One region of the Xanthobacter flavus genome, then DNA from elsewhere that is predicted to be linked to it. Evidence: predicted binding sites of a transcription regulator. Region 1 holds the regulator's gene; the other holds the start of a gene.
What was found. Region 1 encodes PhoB, which activates phosphate uptake and scavenging genes when phosphate is short. Its sites were predicted from a motif close to TGTCATNNANCTGTCAT; they were not measured.
Positions count from the first base shown of each region.

Region 2: J2126_RS12230 (alpha-D-ribose 1-methylphosphonate 5-triphosphate diphosphatase) is a predicted target of PhoB. The motif match lies at 6,489-6,505, and genes of this name have one in related genera.

Region 1 covers NZ_JAGGML010000001.1:2,295,948-2,303,731, reverse strand. The annotation lists gene J2126_RS11130 (MarR family winged helix-turn-helix transcriptional regulator) at 1-239, opposite strand, end outside; gene J2126_RS11125 (flavin monoamine oxidase family protein) at 574-1,941, shown strand; gene phoB (phosphate regulon transcriptional regulator PhoB) at 2,201-2,902, opposite strand; gene phoU (phosphate signaling complex protein PhoU) at 2,957-3,691, opposite strand; gene pstB (phosphate ABC transporter ATP-binding protein PstB) at 3,712-4,536, opposite strand; gene pstA (phosphate ABC transporter permease PstA) at 4,621-5,454, opposite strand; gene pstC (phosphate ABC transporter permease subunit PstC) at 5,468-6,460, opposite strand; gene pstS (phosphate ABC transporter substrate-binding protein PstS) at 6,580-7,620, opposite strand; gene J2126_RS11090 (ATP-binding protein) at 7,742-7,784, opposite strand, start outside.
Region 2 covers NZ_JAGGML010000001.1:2,547,847-2,555,630, reverse strand. The annotation lists gene dnaA (chromosomal replication initiator protein DnaA) at 1-384, shown strand, start outside; gene dnaN (DNA polymerase III subunit beta) at 734-1,852, shown strand; gene recF (DNA replication/repair protein RecF) at 1,930-3,078, shown strand; gene J2126_RS12245 (GNAT family N-acetyltransferase) at 3,126-3,665, shown strand; gene argB (acetylglutamate kinase) at 3,668-4,570, opposite strand; gene J2126_RS12235 (hypothetical protein) at 4,843-6,465, shown strand; gene J2126_RS12230 (alpha-D-ribose 1-methylphosphonate 5-triphosphate diphosphatase) at 6,592-7,725, shown strand.

The DNA.
Region 1 (7,784 bases):
TCCACGAGGCCCTGCGTCGTCAGCCGGGCGATGGTCTTGGAGGCGGTGGGCGGGCGCACGCGCAGCGCCGAGGCGAGATCGCCCATGGTGCGGCCGTCCGCCTCGCACAGGAGCTTCAGCACGGATTCCTGACCGGGAAACAGCCCGAGGCCGGCGAGGAGGCGGGCCGACAGCGCCTTCTGCAGGCGCGCGGTGTGGGTGAGCCTGTAGCCGATGGTCTTCTGAACCGGATCCTTCATGGGTCTCCCCGCCCTTCCTGAGCGCGAGCGGGGCGGCCCGTTCGCGCGCCCCTTTATCCACATGCCGGCTTACAATTTTGCGAAGGTTGGAGCCCGACAGATGTCAAAGACGCAGGCGCTCGTGAATTTTTCGCGCGCGCCATCTTCCGAGGGCCGTCATCGCCCGCCTTGTGCGGGCGATCCACCCAACCACTCGTCCGGTTGCACGGTTTTCCCGGCACCCCTCCCGCGGCGCCGTGGATCGCCCGCACAAGGCGGGCGATGACAGCGACGGGCAAAAGGCGGTTCCCACGCCCCCTCGCCCCGCTCAGCGCCCCATGGTAGCGTCCCCGCCGTGACCGGACCCGATCGCCTTTCCCTTTCCCGACGCGCGCTCATCCTGCGCGGTGCCGCGCTGGCGGCCGCGCCGATCGCGGGCCTGAGCCTTGCCACCACCCGCGCGCTCGGCCAGCAGACCGAGGCGGACGTCATCATCATCGGCGCGGGCGCGGCCGGCATCGCCGCCGCCCGCCGTGTCGCCGAGGCCGGACGCAGCTATGTGCTGCTCGAGGCCGGCAAGCAGGTGGGCGGGCGCACGATCACGGACACCACCCAGTTCGGCGTGCCGTTCGATCTCGGGTCCGCCCGTCTCAACATGCCGGCGGCCCGCCCCATGGCCGCCTTCGGCCGGGCCGAGGGGCTCGACATCTATCGCGCGCCGGACGGCGGCCGGCTCTATGTCGGCGGGCGCGAGGCGGGCGATGCCGATTATGAGGATTTCATCGCCACGGTGCGCCGGGGCGAGCGGGCCATCGTCGCCGCCGGTGACGCCAACCGGGACATGGCTGCCGCCCGCGCGCTGCCGGACCTCGGGCCGTGGGGGGACAGCGCGCGCTTCGTGCTCGGCCCGTTCACCTGCGCCAAGGAGCTCGATCAGGTCTCCACCGTGGATGTCTCCCGCGCCGACGAACGCGAGAGCGAGGACATCTGCCGGCAGGGCGTCGGCACGCTGGTGGCGCAGCTCGCGCGGCCGCTCACGGTGCGCCTCGAAGTGGTGGCGCGGTCCATCGATCTCAGCCCCCGCCTGGTCTCGGTGCAGACCAACAAGGGCACCGTCACCGGCCGCACGGTGATCGTCGCCGTGCCGCCCAGCGTCATCGCTGCCGGCAAGCTGCGCATCGGCCCCACCTTTCCCCCGCGCTACCGCACGGCAGTGGAGAAGATCACCCTTGGGGCGTTCGACCACATCGGCTTCCGCCTGCCGCGCAATCCCGGCAACCTGGGCGCCGACGAGCTGATCTATTTCCGTGCCGACAGCCCGCGCGCCTATGCGCTGCGCGCCCGCATCGGCGGCAGCGATCTCTACAGCCTGGAGGTGGGCGGCGCCGTGGCGGCCGGCCTCGCCGATAGCCCGCCCGAGGCCGCCGCGTCCTTCGTGAAGGCGGCGCTGACCCGCGAGTTCGGCGCGGATGCCGGCGCGCGCGTCGGCAAGGTGTTCGCCACCCGCTGGAGCAAGGAGCCGTGGGCGCTGGGGGCCTTCTCCTGCGCGCTGCCAGGGTTCGGCAACATGCGCCGCGCCTTCACCGACACGGTCGGCGGACGCCTCGTCTTCGCCGGCGAGCATACCCACGAGACCCTCTGGGGCACGGTCGGCGGCGCCTGGCTCTCCGGCGAGCGCGCGGCGAAGCAGGCGCTGGGGCTGATCGGGGTGCGGACGGGGTGAGGGGGCGGGCCGTATGGCCGTCGCCGCGCGCTCTTAATCTTCCGCCCCGTCATCGCCCGCCTCGTGCGGGCGATCCACTTCTCGGCTGGAGGGGTGCCCGATTTTCGGTGCAGCCGGACGAGCGGACGCGTGGATCCCCCGGCCGAGCCGGGAGATGACGGCGCTCAATTGGAGAGGTCGGAGCCTCAAAAAGCCCGCGCGGCGCCTGAGCGAAGACAACGCCCCAAAAGCCCGCGCGGCGCCTGAGCGGAAGCAACGCTCAATGCGCGCGGGCGAACATCTCGTTGAAGGAATAGCCGGCGCCGCGCACGGTGCGGATGGGGTCGGACTGGCGGCCGCGGTTGATGGCCTTGCGCAGGCGGCCGACGTGAACGTCCACCGTGCGCTCGTCGATATAGACGTCCTGGCCCCATACGCCGTCGAGCAATTGCTCGCGGGAGAAGACGCGGCCGGGGCTCTGCATCAGGAATTCCAGCAGGCGGAACTCGGTGGGGCCGAGATGGATCTCGCGGCCGGCGCGGTGCACCCGGTGCGTCTCGCGGTCGAGTTCGATGTCGCCGGCGCGCAGGAGCGTCGCCACATGCTCGGGCTTGGCCCGGCGCAGCAGGGCGCGCACGCGGGCGAGCAGCTCGGGCACGGAGAAGGGCTTCACCACATAATCGTCGGCGCCGGTGGCGAGGCCGCGCACCCGCTCGGTCTCCTCGCCGCGGGCGGTGAGCATGATGACGGGCAGGCGCTCGGTTTCCGGCCGGGTGCGCAGCCGCCGGCACAATTCGATGCCGGAGAGGCCGGGCAGCATCCAGTCGAGGATGATGAGATCCGGCACGCTCTCCCGCAGCCGGGTCTCGGCCTCGTCGCCGCGTCCCACGCTTTCGACGCCGTAGCCCTCCGACTCCAGATTGTACCGGAGCAGGAGGGTCAACGGCTCTTCGTCCTCGACGATCAGAATACGCGCCGGCACTTTGGTCTATCCGTCACTATCGGGGCTCCGCGCCCCGTCTTCAGGTCTGTTGGATCAGCTCTGAACGGTTGTGGTGCGGCCCGGGAAGGGCAGGGTGGTGTCGCTGGAGGCGTCCGCCTTCGGGCGGGTCTCCGGCAGGTTCTGACCCGTGACCATGTAGTGGACGATCTCCGCGATATTGGTCGCGTGGTCGCCGATGCGCTCGATGTTCTTGGCGCAGAACAGCAGGTGCGTGCACACCGAGATGTTGCGCGGATCCTCCATCATGTAGGTGAGGAGCTCGCGGAACAGCGAGGTGTACATGGTGTCGATGGCGCCATCGCGGCCCCACACTTCCACCGCCTTGGCGTCGTTGCGGGCGGCGTAGGCGTCGAGCACTTCCTTCAGCTGCTCCAGCACGAGGTCGGAGATGTGCTCCACCCCGCGCACGAGCTTGGCCGGATGATACTCGCCCTCGATGGCGATGACGCGCTTGCCGACGTTCTTGGCGAGGTCGCCGATGCGCTCCAGGTCGTTGGCGATGCGGATCGCGGCGACGATCTCGCGCAGGTCGATGGCCACCGGCTGGCGCTTGGCGATGACCAGGATGGCCCGGTCCTCGATCTCGCGCTGAACCTGGTCGACGGTGGCGTCGAGCAGCACCACCTTCTGGGCGAGGGCGCTGTCGCGGCGGATGAGGGATGTGACGCTGTCGGCGACCAGGCGCTCGGCCTGTCCGCCCATCTCGACGACCTTGCGGCCGATTTCCTTCAGCTCCTGGTCGAAGGAGGCAACGATATGATCCGGCATCTCAGTGATCCTTCAATCGGTCAGCCGAAGCGGCCGGTGATGTAGTCGCGCGTCTTGATCTCCTTCGGATTGGTGAAGATCACGTCGGAGGGGGCCACCTCGATCAGCTCGCCCAGATAGAAGAAGGCGGTCATGTCGGCGCAGCGCGCGGCCTGCTGCATGTTGTGGGTGACGATGACGATGGTGAATTCCTGCTTCAGCTCGTCGATCAGATCCTCGATCTTCGAGGTGGAGATGGGGTCCAGCGCCGAGGTGGGCTCGTCGAGCAGGATCACCTCGGGCTTCACCGCGATGGTGCGGGCGATGCACAGGCGCTGCTGCTGGCCGCCGGACATGCCGAGCGCCGAGGTGTGCAGGCGGTCCTTGGTCTCGTCCCAGATGGCGGCCTTGCGCAGGCACCATTCCACGCGCTCGTCCATCTGCGACTTGGAGAGCTTCTCGTGCAGCTTCACGCCGAAGGCGATGTTGTCATAGATCGACATGGGGAAGGGCGTCGGCTTCTGGAACACCATGCCGATGCGCGTGCGCACGATGGTGGGGTCCAGCTCCTTGCCGACGATGTTCACGCCGTCGAACAGCACCGCGCCCTCGGCGCGCTGGCCGGGGTAGAGGTCGAACATGCGGTTGAACACGCGCAGCAGCGTGGACTTGCCGCAGCCCGAGGGGCCGATCATGGCGGTCACGCGCTTCTCGGGAACCTCGAAGTTGATGTTCCGGAGCGCATGATTGCTGCCGTAGTAGAACTGCAGGTTCTCCACCTTGATCTTGGCGGGGGCCGACGGCGCGTCGGGCTTGGCGCCGACGGCGGAGGCGAGATTGAAGGTGGGGTCGACGGCTGAAGTCATCTTGTCCTCGCTTGGGCTTGTGGCCGTGCTTCGGAGGAAATGGAAAGGGCGGAGAGGCGGCGGGCCTTGGCCCGCGCCTTAAAATCAGTGGCTGCGGGCCAGGAACAGGCGGGACGCCACGTTGAGCACCAGCACGCCCACGGTGATGAGCAGCGCGCCGGCCCAGGCGAGCGCCACCCAGTCGTCGAACGGGCTGCCGGCGAACTGGTAGATGGCGATGGGCAGGCTCGCCATCGGCTTCGACAGGTCCGTGGACATGGCGTTGTTGCCGAGCGAGGTGAACAGCAGCGGCGCGGTCTCGCCGGCGGCGCGGGCGATGGCCAGCAGGACGCCGGTCACGATGCCGGCGCGGGCCGCGCGCCAGGTGATCAGCATCACCACCTTCCACTGCGGCGCGCCGAGCGCGAAGGCGGCTTCACGCAGGCCCACCGGCACGAGGTTCAGCATGTCCTCGGTGGTGCGGACGACCACCGGGATCACCAGGATGGCGAGGGCGATGGCACCGGCCCAGCCGGAGAAGCCGCCCAGCGGCGAGACAAGGAACGTGTAGACGAACAGGCCGACCAGGATGGACGGCGCCGAGAGCAGGATGTCGTTCACGAAGCGAGCGACGTGGCCAACCTTCGTGGTCTTGCCGTTCTCGGCCAGGAACGTACCGGCCAGCAGGCCGATGGGGGTGCCGATCGCCATCGCGATGCCGATCTGGATCAGCGAGCCGACGATGGCGTTCAGCAGGCCGCCGTTTTGCCCCGGCGGCATGGTGATGCGGGTGAAGACGTTGGTGCCCAAGGCCGGCAGGCCCTTCTGCACCAGCGTGAACAGGATCCAGGCAAGAAGGAACAAGGCGAACACCGCGAAGCCGGTGCTGACGGCCTTGACCGTGAGATCCTTTGTGCGGCGGATGGCGAGGGAGGACATGCTGGTGCGCTCCTCAGGACTTCAGGTTGGATCGGACGAGGAAGCGCGAGAGCGCCAGCACGATGAAGGAGATGACGAACAGGATGAAGCCGAGCGCCAGGAGGGAGTCGAGCTTCAGGGAGCCCTGCGCTGCCTCGGGGAACTCATTGGCGATGGTCGAGGCGATGGTGGCGCCGGGCGCGAACAGCGAGGCCGAGAGACGCGTCGCGTTGCCGATCACGAAAGTCACGGCCATGGTCTCGCCGAGCGCGCGCCCGAGTCCGAGCATGATGGCGCCGACCATGGCCGTGCGGCCGTAGGGGATCGAGACGTTCTTGTAGACCTCGTAAGTGGTCGCGCCGATGCCGTAGGCCGATTCCTTCAGCATGGGCGGCACCGATTCCAGCGTCTCCACGAACATGGCCGTGATGAAGGGCAGGATCATCACCGCCATGATGAGGCCGGCGGTGAGCATGCCGCCACCGAGGGCGGGGCCCTGGAACAGCGCGCCCAGGACGGGGATCGGCCCGAACAGCTCGATCAGCGGCGGCTGCACATAGGCCGCCATGAGCGGCGATATGATGAAGAAGCCCCACATGCCGTAGATGATGGAGGGCACCGCAGCGAGCAGCTGGATCGCCACGCCGATGGGCCGGCGCAGGCGCTGGGGCGCAATCTCGCTGAGGAAGAAGGCGATGCCGAAGGACAGCGGCAGCGCGATGATGACGGCGATGACGGCGCTGAACAGCGTGCCGTAGATCATCACCAGGGCGCCGAAATTCTCGGTCACCGGGTTCCAGGTGGAGTTCCAAAGGAAGTCGAGGCCGAAGGCATGGAACGCCGGAAGCCCGCCCTCGAAGAGCATCGCGATGATAAGCCCGAGGAGGACGAGCACGAAGATGCCGCATCCCCACAGGAGGCCCACGAAGATGGCGTCTGCGGTGCGTCCCACCGCCTTTGCCGATCCGATCGGCGCGACCAGGGCTCCCTTGGGGCCCGCGCCGGTACCACTCATCGTCGCGTCCATCTGGTCCTTCCCCCGCACGCGCTTCAAAAAAACTCTAGGCCGGACCCCGGCCGGGCAAGAGGAGCGCCGCCGAAGGCGGCGCTCCCGTCAGTTTCCATAGAATGGGCGATACGCCCCGTTCAGTTCGACCAGACGGCCTTGCCGTCGACCTTCACCTCGGTCTTCCAGGCTTCGCGCACGCGGGCCGCCACGTCCTTCGGCAGCGGGATGTAGTGCAGCTTCTCGGCGATGGGGGCGCCATTCTCGAAGGCCCAGTCAAAGAACTTGATGACCTCGGCCGCCTGCTCAGCCGACTTCGGCTCCTTGGGGAGGAGGATGAAGGTGGCGGACGTGATCGGCCAGGTGGCATCACCGGGGGTGTTGATCATGGACGCGGCGAAGTCCTTGGCGCCGGCCCAGTCCGCATTGGCGGCAGCCGCCTGGAAGGCGGGAACGGTCGGCGACACGAACTTGCCGGCCTTGTTCTGGAGCTGGGTGGTGACGAGGTTGTTGGCCGAGGCGTAGATGTACTCGACGTAGCCGATAGCACCCTTGGTGTTCTTCACCGTGCCGGACACGCCCTCATTGCCCTTCCCGCCGGCGCCCGTCGGCCAGGAGACGGAGGTGGCGGCGCCGACCTTCGACTTCCACTCGGGGCTCACGTCCGCGAGATAGGAGGCGAACACGAAGGTGGTGCCCGATCCGTCAGAGCGGTAGGTGGGGACGATGCCGAGGTTCGGCAGGTTGAGGCCGGGATTGAGGTCGGCAATGGCCTTGTCGTTCCACTTGGTGATCTTGCCGAGATAGATGTCGGCGAGCACCGGGCCGGTCAGCTTCAGCTGGTTGGCGGCGATGCCGTCGAGGTTCACGATGGCGACCACCGAGCCGATCACGGCCGGGAACTGGAGGAGCTTCTGCTGCGCGAGCTTCTCGGTCTGGACCGGGGCGTCGGACGCGCCGAAGTCCACGGTGCGGTTGAAGATCTGGGTCTGGCCGGCGCCCGAGCCGATGGACTGGTAGTTGAGGCCCGTGCCGGTCTTTTCCTTATAGGCAACGGCCCAGGACTGGTAGACGGGGGCGGGGAAGGTCGCGCCTGCGCCGGTGATGTCGCCAGCGGAGGCGCCGCCGGCAAACAGCGAGCCAGCTACGGCGATCACGCCGAGAGCGGTGGTGAGCTTCACGATAATTCTCCTTGCCAATTCGGTTGCCGCTGCGGCAGGCGCCGGGGCAACACTGGGCTCAGGACTCTTAGCCCCGGCGCGCCAAGGTTCTATGACGTGCCCATGACACGAAAATGACAGACTACGCTGTTGACTTGTCGAGTCTTTTTTCCGGGTTCGGCAAA
Region 2 (7,784 bases), 250 kb from region 1:
CTGCTCGCCTTCAACCAGCTCACCGGCGAGCCGGTGACGCTCGACATGGCGGAAAATGCGGTCAAGGACCTCATCCGCCCGACCGATCCCAAGCGCGTGCGGGTGGACGACATCCTGCGCGTGGTGGCCAAGCACTACAACGTCTCGCGCGCCGACCTCCTGTCCCAGCGCCGCACCGCGACGGTGGTGAAGCCGCGCCAGATCGCCATGTATCTCGCCAAGACGCTGACACTGCGCTCCCTGCCGGAAATCGGCCGCCGGTTCGGTGGGCGCGACCACACCACCGTGCTCCACGCGGTCCGCAAGATCGACGGCCTCGTCGCCACGGACCGCGCGCTCGCCGACGAGATCGAGGTGCTGAAGCGGCTCGCCCTCGAAAGCTGAGCCACGCGCCTGTTGGTGAGGTGGAAGGGCGGCGCCGTACTGGTGCCGCCGGCCTTTCCTGCGCGAAAAGCCGGCCCTTCATCCCCGCCAACCAAAATCTCCCCGCGAGCCCTTGCCTTGCGCCCCTTGGGGCGGCAATGTCGGCGGCCCGGCGCCCGTACCCTCGGACGCCTGACGGCGCGCCCTGCGCCGTCGCGCCACGCCACACCGGCGCACGCGCCCCTCGCCCGCACCGGCGGATGAGGGGTTCCGCGGGCGTCATCCTTAGAATGTCGAGACGGACCCACCGGTGGGACATGCGATCCCGCGGCAGGCCGGCTCGGAAGCGAAGAGTGAACGGGCCAGGACGATGAAGGTCACCGTCGAGCGCGCCGAGCTTCTGAAATCGCTCAGCCACGTCCACCGCGTCGTCGAGCGGCGCAACACCATCCCGATCCTCGCCAACGTGCTCATCAAGGCGGCCAAGGGCACGCTGGAGCTGAAGGCCACCGATCTCGACCTCGAAGTGGTCGAGAGCGTGCCGGCCGAGACCGGCCAGGCGGGCGCCACCACCGTCCCCGCCCACGTGCTCTACGACATCGTGCGCAAGCTGCCCGACGGCGCGCAGGTGCAGCTTGAGGCCGGCGGCGAGCGCGGCACCCTCACGGTGCGCGCCTCCCGCGCCCGCTTCTCGCTCCAGACCCTGCCGGAAGCCGATTTCCCGGATCTCGCCGCGGGCGAATTCTCCCACACCTTCAAGGTGAAGGGCGCGGAATTTCGCCGCCTGGTGGACAAGACCCAGTTCGCCATCTCCACCGAGGAGACGCGCTATTATCTCAACGGCATCTACCTGCATGTGACCGAGGCGAACGGCAAAGCGATGCTGCGCGCTGTCGCCACCGACGGCCACCGCCTCGCCCAGGCGGAGCTGGAAGCCCCCGCCGGCTCGCAGGGCCTGCCGGGCGTGATCGTGCCGCGCAAGACCGTCGCCGAGATCCAGAAGCTCTTGGAGGACAAGGAAGCGGAGGTCACCATCTCCCTCTCCGCCACCAAGATCCGCGTGCAGGTGGGTGCCATCGTGCTCACCTCCAAGCTGATCGACGGCACCTTCCCGGACTATGGCCGGGTGATTCCCCAGGGCAACGACAAGACCCTCATCGTCGACAAGGACGAGTTCGCCGCCGCCGTGGACCGCGTGTCCACCGTGTCCAGCGAGCGCGGCCGCGCGGTGAAGCTGTCGCTGGGCGACGGCAAGATGGTGCTGTCCGTCACCAACCCCGATTCGGGCAGCGCCACCGAGGAGCTGGAGGTGGACTACACCGCCGAGCCTCTCGATATCGGCTTCAACTCCCGCTATTTGCTGGACATCACCTCCCAGCTCGAAGGCGACACGGCCGAGCTGAAGCTCGCCGATCCCGGCTCGCCCACGCTGGTGCGCGATTCCACCAAGACGGATGCGCTCTACGTCCTCATGCCCATGCGCGTTTGAGACTGCGGGTGTGAGGCGCACAAGGGCCTGTCCGGCAGCCGGCCGGGCGTGCCTGACGCCGCGGCGATCGTGACACCATGCTCCACGCCGGCATCCTGAAGCTGTCGCTCACCGGTTTCCGCTCCTATCCGGCGGCTCAGGTCGCGGTGGAGGCGCGCGCCATCGTGCTCACCGGGCCGAACGGCGCCGGCAAGACCAACATCCTCGAAGCCCTCTCCTTCCTCTCCCCCGGCCGCGGCCTGCGCCGGGCGCAGCTCGCCGACGTGGGCCACCGCCCGCTTGGTGCCCACGCGCCGGACGCGGACGGCGCGCCCTGGGCAGTCTCGGCCTTCATTGAGGGTGCGCTGGGCGAGGTGCGCCTCGGCACTGGCTATGATCCGGCGCAGGAAGGCGGGCAACGGCGCTGCCGCATCGACGGCGAGGCCGTGCCCTCGGCCAACGCCTTCCTCGATCATCTCAAGGTGCTCTGGCTGACCCCGGAGATGGACGGCCTGTTCCTCGGCCCGCCCGGCGACCGCCGCCGCTATCTCGACCGGCTGGTGCTGGCGGTGGATGCCTCCCACGGCACACGGGTCAACGGGCTGGAACGCGCTCTGCGCTCCCGCAACCGCTTGCTGGAGGAGAACGGCTCCGCCCGCTTCCTCGACGCGATGGAGCACGAGGTGGCCGAGCTGGCGGTGGCGGTGGCCGCCGCGCGGCTGGAGACGGTGGCCCGCCTCTCGGCCGAGATCGCCGCCCATCGCGACGAGGCCTCGCCCTTCCCCTTCGCTGAGATCGTCCTCGACGGCGCCGTGGAGCGGCTCATCGCGCAGCATCCGGCGCTGGAGGTGGAGGACCGCTATCGCGCGCTGCTGCGCGACAACCGCCCGCGCGACCGTGCGGCCGGCCGCACCCTTGAAGGTCCGCACCTCACCGATCTCTCGGTAAGTCACGGCGAGAAGCGCCTGCCCGCCGCGCGCTGCTCCACCGGCGAACAGAAATCCCTGCTGATCGGCCTCACCTTGTCCCACGCCCGGCTGGTGGGCAGCATGCAGGGCTTCTCCCCCGTGCTGCTGCTCGACGACGTGGTGGCCTATCTCGATGCCGCGCGCCGCACCGGCCTGTTCGAGGCGCTGGCCCGCCTCGGGGCGCAGGTCTGGATGACCGGGGCCGACCCCTCCGCCTTCGCCGCGCTGGAGACGGCGGCGCGCTTCACCGTCGCACCGGGCGCGATCACGCGGGCCTGACCTTTCGGCAAGCTTGGCGGAAGCGCGGCGGCGTCCTAAAAGAGGGTATGCCGATCCGTCCTACCACCCCCGCCGACATTCCCGCCATCACCGCCATCTATGACGAGGCGGTCCGCAATGGCACCGCCTCCTTCGAGCTGGAACCGCCGGGTCCCGAGGAGATGGCGCGCCGGCAGGCCGCCCTGATCGAGGGCGGCTATCCCTATCTGGTGCTGGAAGAAAACGGGAAGGTACTGGGCTATGCCTATGCCAGCGCCTTCCGTCCGCGCGTCGCCTATCGCTACACGGTGGAGAATTCCATCTACGTGGACGAGGCGGCCCGAGGAAAGAAGGTCGGCCGGCGGTTGCTCGAAGCGCTGATCGCCGAATGTGAGGCGCTGGGCTTCCGCCAGATGGTGGCGGTGATCGGCGACAGCGGCAATGCCGGCTCCATCGCGCTGCACCGCGCCTGCGGCTTCGGCTCCATCGGCACCCTGCCGGCCACCGGCCTCAAGTTCGGCCGGTGGATCGATACGGTCCTGATGCAGCGCGCCCTCGGCGAGGGCGCGAGCACCATTCCCGCGGACGCCGACCTCCTCAAGGGGTGACGTCAGCGAGTGATGAGCGTGCCGGCGCCGTGGTCGGTGAGCAGTTCCAGCAGCACGGCGTGGGGCACCTTGCCGTCGAGAATCACGACGCCCTCCACGCCCTTCTCCAGCGCGTAGATGCAGGTCTCCACCTTGGGGATCATGCCGCCCGAGATGGTGCCGTCCGCGATCAGCGCATGAGCCTCGGCGATGGTGAGCCGGGGGATCAGCTGCTTGTTCTTGTCGAGCACGCCCGGAACGTCGGTGAGCAGCAGGAAGCGCTTGGCGCCCAGCGCACCGGCGATGGCACCGGCGAAGGTGTCGGCATTGACGTTGTAGGTGCCGCCGTCCACCGCCGCCGCCACCGGGGCGAGCACGGGAATAAGCTCCCGGCCGAGGATCTGGTCGAGCACGGTGGTGTCCACGGTGTCGGGCTCGCCGACGAAGCCGAGGTCCACCTCCTGGGCATCGTCACCGGAAGAGACCACGACACGGCTCGCCTTGCGGGCGCGCACCATGTTGCCGTCCTTGCCGCACAGGCCGATGGCCTTGCCGCCCGCCTCGTTGATGAAGCCGACGATCTGCTTGTTGATCGAACCGGCCAGCACCATCTCGACGATCTCGACGGTCGCCTTGTCGGTGATGCGCAGGCCGGCCGCGAATTCCGACTTGATGCCGAGCTTGGCGAGCATGGCGCCGATCTGCGGGCCGCCGCCATGCACCACCACCGGATTGATGCCCGACTGCTCCATGAGCACGATGTCGGAGGCGAACGTGCGCGCCACGTCCTCGCTGCCCATGGCGTGGCCGCCGTATTTCACCACCACGATCGCATCGTCGTAGCGCTGCATGTGCGGCAGCGCCCGCGCCAGCACTTCGGCCTCGTGCTGGGCTTCCGACACGGACTGGGAACGGGGCTCGGTCATGGGGGGCTCGCAGGTGGTGCTCGCGGGGGCCGGCGGCGGGGCCACCGGGCGGCGCCCTTCTAGCGGTTTCGGTCGAGCGGTGAAAGGCCCGCCCGTCCGAGGGCCACGGCCGGCGCGGCGGAAATCTTCCGGGCAGCCTTTCTTCGCTCGCGAAAAGGTGATGATAAGCGGACCCGGCCGACACAATGGCGGCGTCAACGCCGGTCACCCGTTCGCCCGCCACAGCCCTCACCCGCCGCTGCTCCAGCCGTCGCCAGAGAGACCCGGCCTTCATGACGCCCCCGATTCTGCCTGCCACGCATTCCACGAGCGCCGCCGCGCACGCCCATCACCCGCCGGAGCGCCGGCCGCACGATTTGCGCGCCACGCAGATCCTGCTCCTGTTCGTGGCCTGTCTCGGGCTCGTGTCCATCCCCATCCTGACCCATCCGCTCCCGCCGCTGTCGGACTATGTGAACCATCTGGCGCGGATGCACGTGATCGCCTCGATCCCGCAGGATCAGGACCTGGCGCGCTTCTACACGCTGAAATGGTCGATCCTGCCCAACCTGATGATGGACCTCCTGGTCCCGGTCATCGACAGGGTGGTCGACATCTACACCGCCGGCGAGATCTACACCCTGATCTGCTTCGCGCTGATCGCCGGGGGCGTCATGACGCTGAACCGCGCGCTGTTCGGGGTGTGGTCGGCGCTGCCGCTCCTGGCGTTCCCGCTGCTCTACAACGGCATCTTCCTCATCGGGGTGATGAACTATTATTTCGGCATCGGTCTGGCGCTGTTCGCGCTCACGGCCTGGGTCGCGCTCAGGGACAGATGGTGGCCGTGGCGCTACCTCGTGTCGGCGGCGTTCGTGGTGGCGCTCTTCTTCTGCCACCTGTTCACGGCGGGCATCTACGGCATCGGCATCCTCGCCTACGAACTCGACCGCCTGCGCCTCGGCCGCGGGCCGATCTGGCCGCGGATCGGCGTGTTCGTCAGCGGAGGCCTGCCCTTCCTGCCCATACTCCCGCTGCTGGTGGCGAGCCCCACCTGGGGCCTCAGCGGACAGAATTACTGGGAGCCGCAGGGGAAGATCGACGGCATCGAGATGATCTTCAACGTCTACGTCGACCATGTGGCGGTCGCCGTGGCGGCGATCTTCATCCTGGCCGGCGTCTGGGCGGCGCGGCATCGCCTGCTCCACGTCCACTCGCTCATGCTGCCGCTGCTGCTGGTGGCGGGGCTCGTCTATCTCGCCATGCCGCGCGTGGTGTTCGCCACCTACATGGCGGACCAGCGCCTGCCCGTGGCCATCGCCTTCATGGTGCTCGCCGCCATGCGGGTCGACCTGCGCCACCGCCTCGCCCGTCGCGGTTTCGCGGTGGTTCTGGTCCTGATGCTGGCGGTGCGTGTGGGCGAGGTCCAGGTGGTCTGGGACCGCCTCTCGCAATGGACGGTGGCGTTCCGCGAATCGGTCGTTCAGATCCGTCCGGGCTCCCGGGTACTCGTCGCCTACGCCGACATCCAGGGCGGCAACGATCCGACCGATCTCGGCCTGATGCACGCCGCCTGCCTCGCCATGATCGAGAAGTCGTCCCTCGTCACCACCGCCTTCACGGTGGAGGGCAAGCAGATCCTGCGTGCCCGCAAGCCGTTCAACGCGCAGGTGGACACCGAGGACGGGACCCCGCCCCAGATCGAGCAGCTGCTGATCACCGAGGAAGACCCGACGCCCGATGGCCCGCGCTACTGGGACCTGTGGCCGTCGAAGTTCGACTATGTGTATCTGCTGTTCACCGAGCGCGGCGCGCGCAACCCCGACAGCGACCACCTCAAGCTGGTCGCCGAGGGCGAACGCTTCCAGCTCTACGAGGTGGTGCCGCGCCCGCCGGCACCGCCCGCCCCGCGCTCCTGAACGGTTTCGCTCAACCCGGGCGACGTCACCCGGGTGTCACGATAGGGTGCAACGCAGAACATCCGCGGGCCCGGCCGGAAGGCTGGCCCGCGCGTCTTTTTTTGACGACCCTGCTCCGGAGCCCCGATGGATACCGTTCTCACCAACGCCCGCCTCGTCCTCGACGATGCCGTCGTCGCGGGAACCATCACGCTGCGGGATGGGCGCATCCTCGCCATCGACGAAGGGCGCGCCACCGCGCCGGGCGCCGTCGATTGCGACGGCGATTTCATCGCCCCCGGCCTCATCGACCTGCACACGGATGCGCTGGAGGGCCATTTCGTCCCGCGGCCCAGGGTGTTCTGGCCGGACGCACGGGCGGCGGCTTTGGCTCATGACGGGCAGACCGTGGCGAGCGGCATCACCACCGTGTTCGATGCCATCTGCGCGGGCGGCTTCGACCAGGCGAAGGCGGAGCGGCGCGACCTGTTCGGCGTCATGCTCGATGCGGTGGAGCAGGGCGCGCCCCTGTTCCGGGCGGACCACAAGGTCCACCTGCGCTGCGAGATGACCGACCCGGATCTGCTGGATCTCGTCGAGCCGACGCTCGCGCGCCCGGGCCTCGCCTTCGCCTCGCTGATGGACCACACCCCCGGCGCCCGGCAGTGGCGCAACGTGGACGTGCTGCGCAACTTCCTGCTGGGCATCGGCAAGGATGCCGTCGAGGCCGACCGCGAGATCGGCGAGCGCACCGCCCGCGGCCGGGCCAATGTGGCGCGCAACCTGCCCCCGCTGGTGGAGATGCTGGCGGCGACTGGCCTCGTTTTGGCGAGCCACGACGACACCACCGAAGACCATGTGGCCGAGGCGCGGGCTGCCGGCTGCACGGTGAGCGAGTTTCCCACCACTCGCGGGGCGGCTGCGGCGGCCCGCGCGGCTGATCTCGCCACCATCGGCGGGGCGCCGAACGTGGTGCGCGGCGGCTCCCATTCCGGTGGGGTCGCCATGGGCGCTCTGGCGCAGGAGGGGCTGATCGACGCCCTCGCCTCGGATTACGTGCCCGCGAGCCTGCTGCAGGCGGCAACGCGCCTTCACACGGTGGACGGCATGCCGCTGCCGGAGGCCATGGCCCTCGTGACCCGCAACCCCGCGCGGATGGCGGGCCTCGAAGATCGCGGCCGGCTCGACGCCGGTCTGCGGGCAGACGTGGTGCGCTTCCGCATCTTCGAGGGCACGCCGGTGGTGCGGCAGGTGCTGGTGGAAGGCGAGCGCGTCTTCTGACGCGCCGCTCTTTCTTGAGTGTGAGGGCCATCCACCGGTCAAGTTGTTTCAACTTGATC